DNA from 4 places in the Cellulosimicrobium sp. SH8 genome. Region 1 is predicted to be linked to each of the others. Evidence: riboswitches for the same ligand, from Rfam matches in the RefSeq annotation. Region 1 holds a riboswitch; each other region holds the start of a gene.

Region 1 (4,202 bases):
TGCGGGTCGGCGCGGGGTGGTGTCGGTCGTGGTCACGGGTCCTCCTCAGCCGCCCTGGACGGCGGTGACGATCTCGATGCGGTCGCCGGGCGCGACGACGGTCGTCGCCCACGAGCCGCGCGGCACGACGGCGTCGTCCACGGCGACGGCGACGCCTTGCGGCGTCCCGTCGGCGACGTACGCGGGCACGAGCGCCGCGACGAGCTGCTCGAGGTGCACGGGGGCGGCGAGCGGGTACGGCTCGCCGTTGACGAGCGCGGTCGGAGCAGGTGCGGTCACGGGGATCACCTCGGTGTCGTCGTGGAGAAGGCGCCCGCCCGGGAGGCGTCGAACCCGGGATCGCTCCCCAGGTCGGGCTCGCCGTGGGGAGCGACCCCGGGTTCGGCGAAGCGGTCGGTGCGGGTCGGGGCGAGGGCGGCGGCGACGTCGGTCGGGAGCGCGGCACCCGTGAGCCCGGCCACCACCGCGTCGGCGGTGAGCGGCGCGAGCAGGATGCCGTTGCGGCCGTGCCCCGTCGCGAGGTGCAGCCCCGGGACGGCGGTCGGGCCGACGAGCGGCAGGTTGTCCGGGGTCGCAGGGCGGGCCCGAGGCGTCACGTCGACGAGCGCCGCCTCGTCGATCCCGGGCAGGAGCGCGCGCGCGTCGCGCAGCAGGGCGAAGACGCCGCCCGCGGTCGCGCGGCGGTCGTCGGGGTTCTCCTCGGTGGTCGCCCCGACGACGACCTCGCGGTGCCCCGCGCAGCCGTGACCCTGCCCGTCCGGGACGGGGTCGCGCGGCACGACGTACACCGGCCGCCCCTGCACCACCCCGCGCACCACGTGCTCCAGCGCGAGGTCCGGCCCGGCGTCGAGGCGCAGCGTCTGTCCCTTGACGGGGCGCGTCGGTACGACGACGCCCGGCACGTCCGCGAGCAGCGCGCCGGACTCCCAGCCCGCCGCGACGACGACCGCACCCGCGGCGTGGAGCCGGCCCGCGTCGTCGTGCACCCCCACGACCTGCCCGGCCGGGCCGAGCGCGAGCCGCGTCGCGGACGCCCGCACGACGACGGCGCGCGCCGCGGTGCGAGAGCCGACGCCCTGGACCGTCCCCGGCCCGTCGCCCGCGCCGAGCGCGCCGAGCAGCGCCGCGTGCGTCGCGCGCGGGTCGACCGCGTGGTCCTCGGGCGCCCACGCCGCGCCCGCGACCCGCGGGCCGAGGTACGGCTCGCGTCGGCGGGCGTCGGCGACGGTGAGCTCGTGCGACGCGAGGCCGTGCTCCGCGTGGAGGGCGAGGACGCGGCGGAGCAGCGCGAGGTCGTCGGCGTCGTAGGCGAGCGTGAGGGTGCCCGCGGTGCGCAGCCCGACGTCGGCCCCGGTCGCGGCGCGCAGGTCGGCGGCGAAGCCGGGCCACGCCCCGGCGGCGGCGAGGTGCAGGCGCAGTGCGTCGTCCTCGCCGAAGTCGGCCTCCGTGACCGGGGCGAGCATCCCGGCGGCGGCGTGCGTCGCGCCGTCGCCCGGCGACGGGTCGAGCACCGTGACGCTCAGCCCCGCGCGCGCGGCGCGCCACGCGACGGCGAGCCCCACGATCCCGCCGCCCACGACGACGACGTCGCGCGCGCCGTCGGGCACGGCGGGACCGGCTCCCGGCGAGCGGGGCCCAGGACGGACAGGGGTGTGCATGCGCGCTCCCTTCGCTGGCATGACCCAGATCAGGTTCGACGGTCGGCTCCGACGCCCTCTCAGCCCCGTGCGGGGCTCCCGTGCTGTCGGCCACAGTACCGCCTGCCCCGGGCCCGCCGCGGCTAGGCTCCGGCGGGTGAGCCCCGAGACCTTCGCCACGCCCGCCGCCCCCGCCCCGTCGGCACTTGACGACGTGCGCGCCCGCCTCGCCGACGCGCGCCTCTACCTGTGCACGGACGCGCGCGAGGAGCGCGGCGACCTCGAGGACTTCCTGCGGGCGGCGCTCGCGGGCGGGGTCGACGTGGTCCAGCTCCGCGACAAGACGCTCGACGCGGCGCGCGAGCTCGAGCTCCAGGAGCTCGTCGCACGGGTCGCGACGGAGCACGGCGCCCTGTGGGCCGTGAACGACCGGGCCGACGTCGCACGGCTCACCGGGGCCCCCGTCGTCCACATGGGTCAGGGTGACCTGCCGGTCTCCGCGGTGCGCTCCCTCCTCGGCGCGGCACCCGCGCTCGGCCGGTCCACGCACTCGGCCGACCAGGCGGCCGCGGCCGAGGCGGACCCGGACGTCGACTACTTCTGCGTGGGCCCGCTGTGGGCGACGCCCACCAAGCCGGGGCGTGCCGCAGTCGGGCTCGACCTGCTGCGCACGGTCGCCGCGACGCGGCCTGGCACGCCGTGGTTCGCGATCGGCGGGGTCGACCTGGACCGGCTCGACGCGGTGCTCGACGCCGGTGCGGACCGCGTCGTCGTGGTCCGGGCGATCACGCAGGCGCCGGACCCGGAGCGTGCCGCGCGCGCGCTGCGCGAGCGCGTGGCAGGACGAGCCGCCGCGCGACCCGGCGAGCGCACCGACGCCTGAGACGCGTGACGGTCGCCCGCCGCGCGGCGACTATCCTGGACCGGTGACGTCACCCGCCACCGCTCCCGACACCCCCACCACCGCCGAGGTCGCCGCGACCCCGCGGCCCGTGCTCGTCGTCGACTTCGGCGCCCAGTACGCGCAGCTCATCGCGCGCCGTGTGCGCGAGGCCAAGGTCTACTCCGAGATCGTGCCGCACACCTTCACGGTCGAGCAGATGCTCGCGAAGGACCCGGTGGCGATCATCCTCTCCGGCGGTCCGTCGTCGGTGTACGCGACCGGCGCGCCGTTCGTCGACCCGGCGCTGTTCGCCGCCGGCGTGCCCGTCATGGGCATCTGCTACGGGTTCCAGGCCATGGCGAAGGCGCTCGGCGGCGAGGTCGCCCAGACGGGCCTGCGCGAGTACGGCGGCACCGAGGTCGAGGTGTGCGCCGCGGGCGTGCTGCTCGACGGCACGCCGGAGAACCAGACCACGTGGATGAGCCACGGCGACGCGGTGCACCGTGCGCCCGAGGGCTTCGAGGTCCTCGCGACGTCCGCCGGCTCGCCCGTCGCGGCGTTCGAGGACACCACGCGCCGCCTGTACGGCGTGCAGTGGCACCCCGAGGTCAAGCACTCCGCGCACGGCCAGACGGTGCTCGAGCACTTCCTGTACGACGGCGCCGGACTGGCCCCGGACTGGACGCCCGGCAACGTCATCGCGGACCAGGTCGCGGCGATCCGCGCCCAGGTCGGCGACGCGCGCGTCATCTGCGCCCTCTCCGGCGGCGTCGACTCCGCGGTCGCGGCGGCGCTCGTGCAGCGCGCCGTGGGCGACCAGCTCACGTGCGTGCACGTGGACCACGGGCTCATGCGCGCGGGCGAGGTCGAGCAGATCGAGCGCGACTTCGTCGCGGCGACCGGCGTCAACCTGGTCATCCGCGACGAGAAGGAGCGGTTCCTCACCGCGCTCGCCGGGCACAGCGACCCGGAGACGAAGCGCAAGATCATCGGCCGCGAGTTCATCCGCGTGTTCGAGGACTCCGCGCGCCAGATCGTCGAGGACGCGGGCGAGCACGGCGCCGAGGTCAAGTTCCTCGTCCAGGGCACGCTGTACCCGGACGTCGTCGAGTCGGGCGGCGGCGAGGGCGCGGCGAACATCAAGAGCCACCACAACGTCGGCGGCCTGCCCGACGACCTGCAGTTCTCGCTCGTCGAGCCGCTGCGCACCCTGTTCAAGGACGAGGTCCGCGCGGTCGGCCGCGAGCTCGGGGTGCCCGAGGAGATCGTCGCCCGCCAGCCGTTCCCCGGCCCGGGCCTCGGCATCCGCATCGTCGGCGAGGTCACGGCGGACCGCCTGGAGACGCTGCGCGCCGCGGACGCGATCGCGCGCGAGGAGCTGACGAAGGCCGGGCTCGACAACGAGATCTGGCAGTGCCCGGTCGTGCTGCTCGCCGACGTGCGCTCGGTCGGCGTCCAGGGCGACGGCCGCACCTACGGTCACCCGATCGTGCTGCGCCCCGTCTCGTCCGAGGACGCGATGACGGCCGACTGGACGCGCCTGCCCTACGACGTGCTGTCCGTCATCTCGACGCGCATCACCAACGAGGTGGCCGAGGTCAACCGGGTCGTGCTCGACGTGACGAGCAAGCCCCCGGGCACCATCGAGTGGGAGTGACCCCCTAGCGGGACGGACGGGCCCG
Region 2 (4,202 bases), on a different contig from region 1:
GCGGTGTCCGCGTCTGGCGCGTGGGCGTCCGGACCCGCTGCTCCCGGCTCGGGATCGCGCGCCGGCGCGGACACCGGGCGCGCCGTCGCCGCGATGCCGGCGATCCGGCCACGCTCGTCGAACCGGACGGCCACGCTCCCGTCAGGAAGCACGAGCACGAGCGCGCCGTCGTCGTCCGACGTCTCGAGCCCGCGCGCGGCCGCGTAGGACGCGACCGCGCGGCGGTGGTCGACGACCGTGACGGACAGCAGGCCCTCGCTCAGCACCCGCACGACGCGCGGCACGCTCGGCGCGGGCAGCGCGAGACCGTCGGCGTCGAGGAGGAACCACGCGCGCGTCCCCCCGCCGACGGGGGCGCTGTAGTGGGTCCAGGACCCGGTGACGGCCTTGGCCGCGAGCGCGAGGCGGTACGGGAGGTCGTCGGTGAGCGGCAGCTCGGCCTCCGCCGCCTCGCGCAGGCCCGTCTCGCGGGTCTTCTCGGCGGCGCGCAGCACGTCGTCGGGGAAGTCGTTGACGTTGTTCCACGCCCACATCCAGCTCCCGGGGCCGGGCGCGGCCGTGCCGAGGAACTGGAGCCGGCACGTCGTCGTCTCGCCGGTGTCAGCGGTGAAGGTGAACGTGCCCGTCGTCATCTCGGCGCCCCACGCGTCGTCGCCGTGGTGGTCGACGAGGTGGAGCTGGTGCTCGTGCGAGAGGAACGCGGCGTCGTCGACGAGCTCCTGGAGGACCGGGGCGGTCTGCTCTGCCGTGCCGTGCGCGGTCTGCGGCTCCGTCATGCCTCGACGGTAACGGCGTCCACCTCGCCGCACCGGGGCGCGACACGCGGTGCCGGCGGGAGCGCCAGGTGCGTGACGACCCGCGGGGCTCAGGCCGCGAGGAGCAGGACGTCGGCGGCGCGCGCGGGCGGGCGCGCCGCGAGCGTGGGAGTCGCGAGCGTGGTGCGCGCGACCGGGAGGTCGCGCACGGGCTCGCCGGCGGGGGCGGGGTGCCGCGGCGCGGAGAGCGCGCCGCGCTCGCGGACGGAGGAGAGCACGCGCACGGGGGCGACGGGGCGCAGCTCCTCCCCCGTGCGGGCCACGAGGTCCACGAGGCGCAGGCCGAGCGCGCCGCAGACGGCGGCCAGCACCTCGGAGGACGCCTCCTTGCGACCGCGCTCCACCTCGGACAGGTAGGCGGTCGAGACGCGCGCGGAGGCCGCGACGTCGACCAGGGTGCGCCCCTGCGCGAGCCGGGCCCGCCGGAGGATCCCGCCGATGACGTGCCGCAGGAGCGGCTCCGGCCGCCCACCCTCTCGGGGCCGGGGGCTCGCCGCCATGCTCGGCACCGCGCTCGTCGCGTCCATGCGGTCACGCTACCCGCGCCCTCGCCCGGGTGCCGAGGCACCCGGGCGAGGATCTGCTGCTGGCGTAAGGCCCGACGTCGGGCGGCTCACCGGTCCGGGAGGGGCGTCACCACCGCTCGAGCGTCCACGCCATCTGCCAGAACCGGATCTCGTGCCGACAGCTCAGCTCGAACGCGCGCTCCATGCGGGCGCGCTCCGCCTCGCCCGCGTCGGCGGCGAGCGCGTCGAGGCGCGACCGGAGGTCGGCCAGGACGCCCTCGGTCCGCTCGGCGGCGTAGAACTCCCACCAGCCCGCGAGCGGGTGGTCGTCCGCGATCGCGCCGGGCGTCGTCTCCCGCTCGCCGAGCCAGAACCGCCGCGCCGACCAGATGTAGGTCCACGGGCACGGCAGGAGCGCGGCGAGCAGCACGCCGAGGGAGTCGCGGCCCGCGGCGAGCATGTGGTCGACGTACGCCTGGGCGCCCGGGGCGAGGCGGTTCGTCTGCGCCTCCTCGTACGTCACGCCGAGGAAGTCGCACATCGCGTGGTGCGCGTGCGACTCGTCGTCGAGCAGGAACCCGGCCTTCTCGTGGAAGTACGCGGCCCACTCGCGGTCGGGAGCGAGCGCCATGCCGAGCCCGTAGCAGCGCAGGTAGGCCGTGAGGTACTGGTGGTCCTGGCCGACGTAGTGCCGCACCGCGGCCGGCTCGACGGACCCGTCGCGCAGGCCGGCGAGGAACGGGTGGTCGTAGAACTCGTCGAAGAGGTGCGCGTACCGGCGCGCGAGGTCGACCGTGAAGCCGGTCTCCCCCGGCCGAACGAGCGCGGTCGGGTCGTCCGCGAGGACAGGGTTCAGGGTGATGGCAGCAGGCGTCGTCATGCCCACGTTCCTCCGCTCGTGCTAGCGAGATCAGGTTCGACGGGTCCGGGCGGCCGTACCGCTCGTCTCAGTCCCTCGGCCCGGCTGCCCGGGCGGGACGCCCCGCGTGGTTCGCCGCGACCCTAGCAAGGAAGCACGGCCCGCGTCGGGAGCATCCGGCGGCGTGTGGGAATATAGTTGTAGCGACAACAAGTTGGAGCAGACATGACCACGAGCACCCCGGGCGCGCCGACCGACCGCCTCCTGTCCCCGTCCACGAGCATGGACGCCGTCACGCTGCGCGTCGGCGACCTCGAGCAGATGACGTCCTACTACACGGGCGCATTCGCGCTGGCCCCGCTCGAGGAGCGCTCGCGCGGCACCGAGGTGCACCGCGTCCTCGGCCGCGGCACGACGCCCATGCTGCGGCTCGTGCACACGCCCGGCCTGCCCGCCGTCGACCGACGCCAGGCCGGGCTGTTCCACACCGCGTTCCTCTTCGACGACGCGGCGAGCCTCGCCGCGACCGTCTACCGTGCCGCGCAGGACCGCCGCGGCGCGTTCGTCGGGTCGAGCGACCACCTCGTCAGCGAGGCGTTCTACTTCACCGACCCCGAGGGCAACGGCGTCGAGCTGTACACCGACCGCCCGCGGGAGACGTGGGTGCGCGAGCGGGGGCAGATCCTCATGGCGACCGAGTACCTGGACCCCAACGCGTACCTGCGCGCGAACCTGTCCCAGGACGCGGTCGACGCCGGGCCCGCCCTCGCCGGGCGGGTGGGCCACGTCCACCTGCAGGTCGGCGACATCGCGACCGCGCGCGACTTCTACGTCGACGCCGTCGGGTTCGAGGCCACCGTCACCGAGTACAGCGGCGCCCTGTTCGCGTCCGCCGGCGGGTACCACCACCACGTCGCGATGAACGTCTGGAACAGCGCCGGCGCCGGCCCGCGCGCCGCGAGCCTCGGGCTCGGCGACGTCGCGGTCACCGTCCCGGGCCGCGACGACCTCGACGCGCTCGTCGCCCGGCTGAAGGCCCGCGGCCTGCAGCACGCCGACGACGGTCGCTCCGTCGTCGTGCACGACCCGTGGGGCACGCGCGTCACGCTGGCCGTGCCCGGCACGACGACCGACGAGCTGCTCGCGCGATGAGCGCTCCCGCCGCCCTCGTCGCCGTCCGCTCCGACGCCGACCCAGCGGGTCCGCCCGCCGCGGGGCCCGTCGTCGTGCTGCTGCACGGGTTCGGCTCGCACGAGCACGACCTGGCGGGCCTCGGCCCGCACCTCGGCGCCCCGTGGGTGTCGCTCCGCGCCCCGCTCGCCCTCCCCCACGGCGGCTTCGCGTGGTTCCCGATCGTCACACCCGGCGACCCCGACCCGGAGCCCGTGGCCCGCGCGACCGAGGCAGTCTGGGCCTGGGTCGACGCCGAGCTCGTGCCCGAGCGGCAGGTCGTGCCCGTCGGGTTCTCCCAGGGCGGGCTCATGGCCACGCAGCTCCTGCGCACGCGCCCCGAGCGCGTGGCGGCGACCGTCGTCCTCGGCGGGTTCGTCCAGGGCGCGGAGCAGCCCGCCGACGCCGCGCTCGCCGCGTCCCGGCCGCCCGTGTTCTGGGGCCGTGGCGCCGAGGACCGCGTCATCGCCCCGCACGCGATCGACCGCACGGCCGCGTGGCTGCCCGGCCGCTCGACGCTCGTCGAGCGCGTCTACCCCGGCCTCGCGCACGGCATCGACGCGCGCGAGCTCGCCGACGTCCGAGCCTTCCTCGACGACGCCGTGGGGAACGCGGCGGCCTGACGCGGGCACGGGCGGGCCGCCCCCGGAGACACCGGGCGCGGCCCCCGCCGGGACGCGCGCCCGGCGTCAGGGGCGCACGATGGGAGCACACCCAGCCGTGCGCACCGAGGAGCCAGGCCGATGTTCCGCAGCCTCTTCCCGATCCTCTCCGTGGCCGACGTGGAGAAGTCGCTCGTCTTCTACCGCGACCTGCTGCGTGGGACCGTCGAGTACGCGTTCCCCGCCGACG
Region 3 (4,202 bases), on a different contig from region 1:
GACGCGCGGCGGCTGCGCGTCACGCGCTGGGGCGCGGACGACCCGATGCCGGGAGAGCTCCCGGCGCGCTGAGGTCCCGTCGGCGCCGGACGCGACCACCCGGGGGCGTCGCGGACCCGCCGCAGCTCGACGAGCGCCGTCCGACCTCTCCGGGTCGGGCGGCGCTCGTGCGCCCAGGGACTGCGGCTCCCAGGGGCCGTGGACGGCGCGTGCGCGGGGGAGATCACCCGGCATCTGGTTGAAACTTCACTCACTCATCGGGGATGCTGTCCTGGACACCTGACCAAGTACCGGGCGGACACCGACGTCGCGGCTCGACGACGCCTGGGAGCGACGGATGACGACGGCACGCCCTGTCCGGCAGTGGAACGGCCTCACCGTTCCCGAGGCCGGTACCTACGCCCTGGACGAGGCGCACAAGCGCATCGGGTTCACCGGGATGCACATGATGGTGTCGCCCGTCCGGGGCGAGTTCACCCGGGCGCGCGCGACGATCCTGGTCGGCGAGGACCCGCTCGCGTCCGCCGTCTCCGCGACCATCGAGACGGCGAGCCTCACGACCCACCACGAGGAGCGCGACGCGCACCTGCGCAGCCCCGACTTCCTCGACGTCGACGCCTACCCGACGATCGAGTTCCGCAGCACGTCGGTCACGTGGCAGGGCGAGCAGCAGGACCAGATCCTCGCGTGGGCGCGGCTGCGGAACCGCTCGCCCGAGCGTGCCGAGCTCGCGCCGGAGCGGGTGCAGCCGCGGGCGGCGCAGGCGGGACGTTTCCTCGTCGACGGGCTGCTCACCGTCCGGGGCGTCACGCACCGGACCACGCTGTCGATGCAGTACGGGGGCGCGCGCCGCGACCCCTACGGCCGGGACATCTTCGGTTTCCACGCCGCGGCCGAGATCGACCGCGAGAGCTTCGGCCTCGTCTGGAACGTGCTCCTCGAGACCGGGGGGTTCCTCGTCGGCAAGAAGATCGGCCTCGAGATCGCGGGGGAGGCGATCCACCAGGCCTGACGTCCGGTCCGTCAGGGTGCGTCGCGCACGACCGCCGCACGGGCGACCCAGACGTGCCACACGCCGCGCACGGGGTGGGCGTGCTCGAAGGCGACACGGTCGCCGTCCTCGTGCGTCACGACGCCGGTGAGCACGACGCGGCGGCCGCGGCGGTCGACGGTCGTCCAGCGGGCGGGGACCGGACGACGCAGCGGCGTCGCGGAGCCCGGCACGGGGCGGCGGGAGGGTCGGTCGTGCGGCATACCCAGGAGGACGCCGTCGCGCACGAGTTCTCGCGCACGAGAACGGGTGAAACCCTCCGGCGCCCAGGACGTAGCATGGCGAGCGACACGGGGTGCCCGCGAGGGCTGAGATGAGACCCGTCGAACCTGCTCTGGCTCGTACCAGCGAAGGGATGTCCGGCGATGACGCTCGCCCTGCCCCAGCACGACCCCGCCTGCCCGCCCGGTCCCGACAGCAGGACCGGTGCCCGCCCCTCGCGTCCGCGCGTCCTCTCGATCGCCGGGACCGACCCGACCGGGGGCGCGGGCATCCAGGCGGACCTCAAGTCCTTCGCCGCGCACGGCGCCTACGGCATGGCCGTCACGACGGCGCTCGTCGCGCAGAACACGCACGGCGTGCGGTCCGTGCACGTCCCCGGACCCGCGTTCCTGCGCGAACAGCTCGACGCGGTGTCCGACGACGTCGAGATCGACGCCGTGAAGATCGGCATGGTGGCCGACGAGGCCAACGCGCGCGAGATCGGGGCGTGGCTCGACGCGCTCGCCACCGCCCGCGCCCGCGTCGGTCTCCCGCGGCCCTGGGTGGTCCTCGATCCCGTCATGGTCGCCACGTCGGGGCACCGCCTGCTCGACGCGGGCGCGGAGCAGGCCGTGCGCGACCTCGCGGCGCGGGCCCACGTCGTCACCCCCAACCTCCCCGAGCTGGCCGTCCTCGCCGGGCAGGACGTCGCCACGACGTGGGACGACGCGCTGCGCCAGGCGACGTCGTACGCGGGGACCAGCCGCGCCGTCGTGCTGCTCAAGGGCGGTCACCTCACGGGCGCGACGTCGCCCGACGCGCTCGTGGTGCCAGGGACGACCCTGGGCACGGCGTCGGTGGTGGCGACGTTCGACGCGGTGCGCGTGGACACGCCGCACACCCACGGCACGGGGTGCTCGCTCTCCGCGGCGCTCGCAGCCCTGCGACCGCAGCGCGACGGCTGGGAGGATGCCGCGCGCGACGCCAAGGAGTGGCTCACGGCCGCGCTGCGGGCCGGTGCCGCGCTGCGGGTCGGGACGGGCCGCGGGCCGGTCGACCATCTGCACGCGACGTCGCCCGTCGCGTCGCACTGAGCGCCGACCCGCGCACGAGCCATCGGCACGTGGGTCAGGCGCGTGCGACGTCCTCCTCAGCCGTCGCGTAGACGCAGTCGTAGCCCGGCGGGGACCAGCGCCACCGCGTGTCGACGTCACGGATCGCGACGCCCTCGGGGCGGTCGGCGACGCACGCGTCCGCCTGCTGGCGGAGGCCGACCGTCACCCAGTACACGGCGAACGCCGCGGTGAGCAGGACGGCGAGGACCGTCACGGCGCGGCGCAGGGCGGGGGAGGGGCCGCCGTCGGACCCGTCCTCCTCGCCCGGCCGCGCGGGCACCCAGTCCCAGCTCACGCGGTGCCCGCGCCCGCGGCCCGTGCCGCTGCGTCAGGGACGAGCAGGACCTTGCCCGTGGTCGCGCGGCCCTCCAGCGCCCGGTGCGCGTCGGCGGCGTCGGCGAGCGGGAACGTGGCGCCGACGCGCACGTGCAGCGTGCCGCCCGCGACCGCGCCCAGCACCTCGGTCGCGCGCTCGACGAGCTCGGCCCGCGTCGCCGTGTGGTCGGCGAGCTTGGGGCGCGTGAGGAAGAGCGACCCGCCCGCGTTGAGGCGCTGCGGGTCGAACGGCGGGACCTGGCCGGACGAGCCCCCGTAGAGCACGAGCGTGCCCCGGCGGTGCAGCGACGCGAGCGACGCGTCGAACGTGTCCTTGCCGACCGAGTCGTACACCGCCGCGACGCCCTCGCCGCCCGTGAGCCCGCGCACGACCTCGGGCAGCTCGGCGGTGAGGTCCGCGAACGCCGTGTACTGGATCGCGTGCTCGGCGCCCGCGCCGTGGGACAGCTCCGCCTTCTCGGGTGTCGAGACCGTCGAGATCACGTGCGCCCCGCGTGCGACGAGCATCTGGGTCAGGAGCAGCCCGACGCCGCCCGCGCCCGCGTGCACGAGCACCCGGTCGCCCGGGCGGACCGGGTACGACGACGTGCACAGGTAGTGCGCGGTGAGGCCCTGGAGCGCGACGGCGGTCGCGTCCTCGAGCGACACGGCGTCGGGGACGTGCAGCGCCTGCGCCGCGTCCACGACGACGAGGTCCGCGTACGACCCCGGCGCCTCGGTCCACACGACGCGGTCGCCGACGGCGAACCCCTCGACGCCGTCGCCCAGCCCGGCGACGACGCCCGCCCCCTCGCTGCCCACGACGTGCGGGTACTCCATCGCGTACACGCCCGAGCGCTTGTACGTGTCGATGAAGTTCACGCCCGCCACGGCGGACCGGACGAGGAGCTGCCCGGGACCCGGCGAGGGGTCGGTCAGCTCGGTGTACTCCAGGACGTCGGGGCCGCCCGCCGCGCGGGCCACGATCGCGTGCATGGCCCCAGCCTAGGGTCGAGCGGCTGCCGGGGCCGCAGCCGGGTCTGCCACGGCGCGGGACGCCGTCCCGAGGGCGGCCGCGTCGTCGCCGACGAGGCGGGGCGGACGCGCGTGCCCGGCCGTCGCGTGCCAGCGCCCGAACCGGCGCTCGACGTGCACCGGGTGGTCGAAGCAGCGCGTGACGTGCTCCGTGACGAGCACGTCCTCCGCGGCTCCCGCGACGACGACGCGGCCGTGCGCGAGCAGGAGCGCGTGGCTGGTCGTGGTCGGCAGCTCCTCGAGGTGGTGCGTCACCAGCACCGAGGCGACGTGCGGCCGGGTCGCGCGCACGGCGTCGAGCGTCTCGAGGAGCTGCTCGCGCGCGGCGACGTCGAGCCCGGTGGACGGTTCGTCGAGCAGCAGGAGGGCGGGATCGGGCAGGAGGGCGCGCGCCACGAGCGCTCGCCCGCGCTCGCCCTGGGAGAGCGTCGGCCAGGGGTCGTGCGCGCGGTGGGCAAGACCGAGGTCGGCGACGAGGCCCCGGG
Region 4 (4,202 bases), on a different contig from region 1:
GACGACCGCCTGTGCGATCGGCACCAGGAGTCCCGACGTGCGCAGGTCGACGTCGAGGCCGAGCGGCCGGTCGAGCGTGAGGAGGAACCCGAAGCCGACGGTCACCGCAGACACCCCCAGCGGGAGCATGAACACCGAGTCCAGCACGGAGATCGCGCGACGGCCCCCGCGCGAGCGCGGGCGCCGCGACACGACGAGCGCCACGAGACCGCCGATCACCACCGCCAGCACGGTCGCGAGCGCCGCCGTGCGCAGCGAGTTGCCCGCCGCCTCCCACACGGTGACGGACAGCGCGTTGCGCCCGCCCGTCGTGCCGAGGTTCGCGTAGTTGTCGAACCCCCAGCCGCCGCCCGGGACGCGGAACGAGCGCACGACGAGCGTGCCGAGCGGCAGTCCGACCAGCACGACGACCACGGCCGCGGTGAGCGCCGCGGGCGCGAGGTCGCCCGTCGGGCGGCCGTCGCGCCACAGCCGCAGCGGGTGCGCCGACGATGCCGACGAGGACAGGTTCAGAGCTCGCTCGCGCCGCGCCCGCGTGCGGTTCGCGACGGTGAGCGCCGCAGCGACGACCACGAGCTGCACGACCGAGAGCACCGCCGCGGTGCGCAGGTCGAGGAACTGGGTGGTCTGGATCCAGATCTCCGTCTCGATGGTCCCGTAGCGGATCCCGCCGAGCACGAGGACGACGCCGAACGCCGTCGCGCAGAAGAGGAAGACGATCGACGCGGCGCTCGCGATGGCGGGAGTCAGCGCCGGGAGGGTCACGGTGCGGAACGCGCGCCACGGCGTCGCGCCGAGCGCCCGCGCCGCCTGCTCGGCGCGCGGGTCGAGGTGCTCCCACAGCCCGCCGACCGTGCGGACGACGACCGAGTAGTTGAAGAACACGAGCGCGACGACGATCGCCGCGAACGTCTCGTCGAGCCGCAGGAACCCGAGCGGGCCGCCCTGCACGAGCAGCGACCGGAACGCGACGCCGACGACGACGGTCGGGAGCACGAACGGCACGGTGACGAGCGCGCGCAGGACCCTCCGCCCGGGGAACCGGCACCGGTACAGCACGTACGCCCCGGGCACGCCGAGCAGCACCGAGAACGCCGTGCCGAGCACCGCCTGCCAGAGCGTCAGCCCGAGGATGCGCCACGTCCGGGGCTCGGAGAACACCTCCGCGAACCCCGACAGGTCGAGACCGCCGTCGTCCCCGACGAACCCGCGCGCCACGAGCGTGACCACCGGCCACGCGAAGAACACCCCGAGGAACACCAACGGCACCGCCGCCGCCAGACCCCACAGGGCCGCGCGCCCGACGCCGCCCCGCCGGACCGCCCGGTCCCTCACCACGGCTCTACCTCGGCCGACCAGGGCTCTACCTCGCGGAGGAGAACCCTGGTCGTTCGCGACACGGGGGTCAGTCGACGACCGTCGCCGTCCATGCCTTGATCCACTCGTCACGGTGCGCCGAGATGTCGGCGGGGGCGACCTCGAAGGGCTCGTCGGCGAGCGGGGCGAACTCGGCCCAGCCGTCGGGGAGCGCGACGGAGTCGTCGGCGGGGTACATGTACATCTGACCGGGCACGTCGGCCTGGAACGCCTCGCTCACGAGGAAGTCGACGAGCTGCTGCGCGCCCTCGGGGTTCTTCGCGTTCGCGAGCACGCCCGCGTACTCCACCTGGCGGAAGCACGTGTCGAGCAGGGCACCGGTCGTGGACGCGGAGCCGTCCTCGGTGAGCGTGAACGCGGGCGACGTCGAGTACGACAGCACGAGCGGGCGCGGCCCGGCGCCCTCGGAGCCGGAGAAGTCGACGTAGTAGGCGTCGGACCAGCCGTCGACGACCTTGACGCCGTTGGCGCGCAGGTCGGTCCAGTAGTCCTCCCATCCGTCCTCGCCGAACGCGCCGACGGTCGCGAGGAGGAACGCGAGACCGGGCGACGACGTCGCGGGGTTGGTCACGACGAGGAGGTCCTCGTACTCCGGCTTCGCGAGGTCCTCGAGCGAGACGGGCTCCGGGATCCCGGCGTCGGCGAACCATGTGTGGTCGACGTTGACGCAGACGTCGCCGAGGTCGACGGGCGTCAGCTCTCCCCCGTCCCCCACCGTGTACTGCGCGGCGGAGTCCGCGAGGTCGGCCGGCGTGTACGGGTCGAGCACGCCCTCGTCGATCGCGCGCGACGCGAACGTGTTGTCGATCCCGAACACGACGTCGCCCAGCGGGGAGTCCTTCGTGAGGATCAGCTGGTTGACGAGCGCGCCGCCGTCGCCGGGAGCGACCTGCTCGACGGTGAGCCCGCTCTGCTCCTCGAACGCGGCGAGGACCTCGTCGCTCACGGCGAAGGAGTCGTGGGTGACCAGGGTGACCGTGCCCCCGGTGCCCGACGACGCGTCGTCGCCTCCCGAGCCTGACGTGGCGTCGTCGCCGCTGCCGCACGCGGCGAGCGCGAGGAGGGCGAGGGTCGTCCCCGCGCCGGTGACGAGGGACCAGGCCCGGCGGGTGCGGGCGGTCGTGCGCTGCATGTGTCCTCCCAGGACGTTCAGGAGGGGTCCACCGGCTCGCACGGCCCGTGCTCGGGCGAGCGCGGGAGACCGCACGAGCAGGTGATCGAGATTCCCGACTTCCTCCACCGGTGCTAACCGGATCAGGTTCGAGGGTCTGCGGTGGTCCGCACTCTCAGCTCCTCCAGGAGCTCCCCTGTCGTTCACCTCGAGCCTACACCGGGCCGCCCCTCGGGAATCCCCCTGAGAGAACCCTGAGAGCGGCCCTGCGGCGACCGGGGAAGGGTCCGGGCCGGTCCCCGATGCCCGGGGGTGCACCCCCGCGGGAGGGTCGAGACGACCGGTCCGGGATCCCCGGCCGACGACGCAGGAGGAGAAGGACCGATGAGCAGCAGACCTGGGACGACGGGTGCGACGACGACCGTCGTCACGTCCGCGGAGCACGCCACGGGAACCGCAGGAGCCTCCGGGACCACGCCGGAGCGTCCCGTGATCGCCACCGCGCGGGGCCTCGTGAAGACCTACGGGCGCGGCGAGGCGACGGTGCGCGCACTGGACGGCGTCGACGTCGACCTCGAGCGGGGGCGCCTGACCGCGATCATGGGCCCGTCCGGGTCGGGCAAGTCGACCCTCATGCACTGCCTCGCCGGGCTGGACTCCCCCACGGCGGGGACCGTCGTCGTGGACGGCGAGACGGTCTCGGCGATGAGCGAGCGGCGCCTGACGCGGCTGCGGCGCACGCGCATCGGGTTCGTCTTCCAGTCGTTCAACCTCGTGCCGACGCTCACGGCGGAGGAGAACATCGTGCTCCCGCTCGCCGTCGCGCGCCGGCCCGTGGACCGGGAGTGGTTCGACCGCGTGGTCGACGCCGTCGGCCTGCGCCCGCGGCTCGGGCACCGCCCGGCGGAGCTCTCGGGCGGGCAGCAGCAGCGCGTCGCGTGCGCGCGGGCGCTCGTGTCCCGGCCGGCGGTCGTGTTCGCGGACGAGCCGACGGGCAACCTCGACTCGCGCGCCGCCGCCGAGGTGCTGGGCTTCCTGCGCGCCTCGGTGGACGACCTCGGCCAGTCCGTCGCCATGGTCACGCACGACCCGACGGCGGCGTCGTACGCGCACCGCGTGCTGTTCCTCGCGGACGGGCGGCTCGTGACCGAGCTGCGCGACCCCACGCCGCAGGCCGTCCTCGACACGCTCGGCGCCCTCACGCCGGCGGCGCCGACGGGCGCGCACGCCGCCCCGGCCGCGTCCGAACCGGCGGCCGTCCGATGATGGGCCGGATCGCGCTGCGCGGCGTGCGCGCGCACGGCGCACAGCTCGTGCTGTCCGTGCTCGCGGTGACGATCGGCGTCGCGTTCGTCACGGGCACGTTCGCGCTGCGCGCGATGCTCGCGTCGACGTTCGACGGCATCGTCGCGTCGTCGATCCAGGCCGACGCGTACGTGCGCGGCGCGTCCGCCGCCGGGTCCGCGCTCGAGGACCCGGCGCAGCTCGGCGGCTCCCGGAGCCTGGTCCCGGCCGACCTGGCCGGCACGCTCGACGAGCGGGACGACGTCGACCTCGCGCTCGCGGAGGTGAGCGGCCCCGCCGTCCTCGTGGGCGCCGACGGCACCGCCGTGCTCAGCACGCAGGCGCCGAGCATGGCGATCGGGTACGACCCGCGCGACCCCGGGCCGCGCGTGGTCGACGGCCGGGCGCCGGAGAACGGCAGCGAGGTCGC

What was found. Region 1 has a riboswitch for thiamine pyrophosphate ahead of thiO (glycine oxidase ThiO). Riboswitches for the same ligand answer to the same signal wherever they lie in the genome.
Region 2: linked by a shared signal. The riboswitch ahead of NF338_RS20745 (TenA family protein) and the one ahead of thiO (glycine oxidase ThiO) in region 1 are both predicted to bind thiamine pyrophosphate.
Region 3: linked by a shared signal. The riboswitch ahead of thiD (bifunctional hydroxymethylpyrimidine kinase/phosphomethylpyrimidine kinase) and the one ahead of thiO (glycine oxidase ThiO) in region 1 are both predicted to bind thiamine pyrophosphate.
Region 4: linked by a shared signal. The riboswitch ahead of NF338_RS20625 (thiamine ABC transporter substrate binding subunit) and the one ahead of thiO (glycine oxidase ThiO) in region 1 are both predicted to bind thiamine pyrophosphate.

The regions. Positions count from the first base shown of each region.
Region 1 covers NZ_JAMXMH010000013.1:153,213-157,414, forward strand. The annotation lists gene thiS (sulfur carrier protein ThiS) at 46-279, opposite strand; gene thiO (glycine oxidase ThiO) at 285-1,658, opposite strand; TPP riboswitch at 1,663-1,742, opposite strand; gene thiE (thiamine phosphate synthase) at 1,795-2,520, shown strand; gene guaA (glutamine-hydrolyzing GMP synthase) at 2,564-4,177, shown strand; gene NF338_RS18225 (glycosyltransferase family 4 protein) at 4,182-4,202, opposite strand, start outside.
Region 2 covers NZ_JAMXMH010000018.1:4,317-8,518, forward strand. The annotation lists gene NF338_RS20735 (DUF6882 domain-containing protein) at 1-776, opposite strand, end outside; gene NF338_RS21015 (helix-turn-helix domain-containing protein) at 866-1,342, opposite strand; gene NF338_RS20745 (TenA family protein) at 1,449-2,201, opposite strand; TPP riboswitch at 2,192-2,316, opposite strand; gene NF338_RS20750 (VOC family protein) at 2,406-3,332, shown strand; gene NF338_RS20755 (alpha/beta hydrolase) at 3,329-3,973, shown strand; gene NF338_RS20760 (VOC family protein) at 4,094-4,202, shown strand, end outside.
Region 3 covers NZ_JAMXMH010000010.1:222,839-227,040, forward strand. The annotation lists gene NF338_RS15270 (SDR family oxidoreductase) at 1-72, shown strand, start outside; gene NF338_RS15275 (YceI family protein) at 338-1,012, shown strand; gene NF338_RS15280 (hypothetical protein) at 1,024-1,224, opposite strand; TPP riboswitch at 1,333-1,424, shown strand; gene thiD (bifunctional hydroxymethylpyrimidine kinase/phosphomethylpyrimidine kinase) at 1,417-2,346, shown strand; gene NF338_RS15290 (hypothetical protein) at 2,381-2,662, opposite strand; gene NF338_RS15295 (quinone oxidoreductase family protein) at 2,659-3,678, opposite strand; gene NF338_RS15300 (ABC transporter ATP-binding protein) at 3,688-4,202, opposite strand, start outside.
Region 4 covers NZ_JAMXMH010000017.1:23,269-27,470, reverse strand. The annotation lists gene NF338_RS20630 (ABC transporter permease) at 1-1,338, opposite strand, end outside; gene NF338_RS20625 (thiamine ABC transporter substrate binding subunit) at 1,406-2,509, opposite strand; TPP riboswitch at 2,592-2,696, opposite strand; gene NF338_RS20620 (ABC transporter ATP-binding protein) at 2,873-3,754, shown strand; gene NF338_RS20615 (ABC transporter permease) at 3,754-4,202, shown strand, end outside.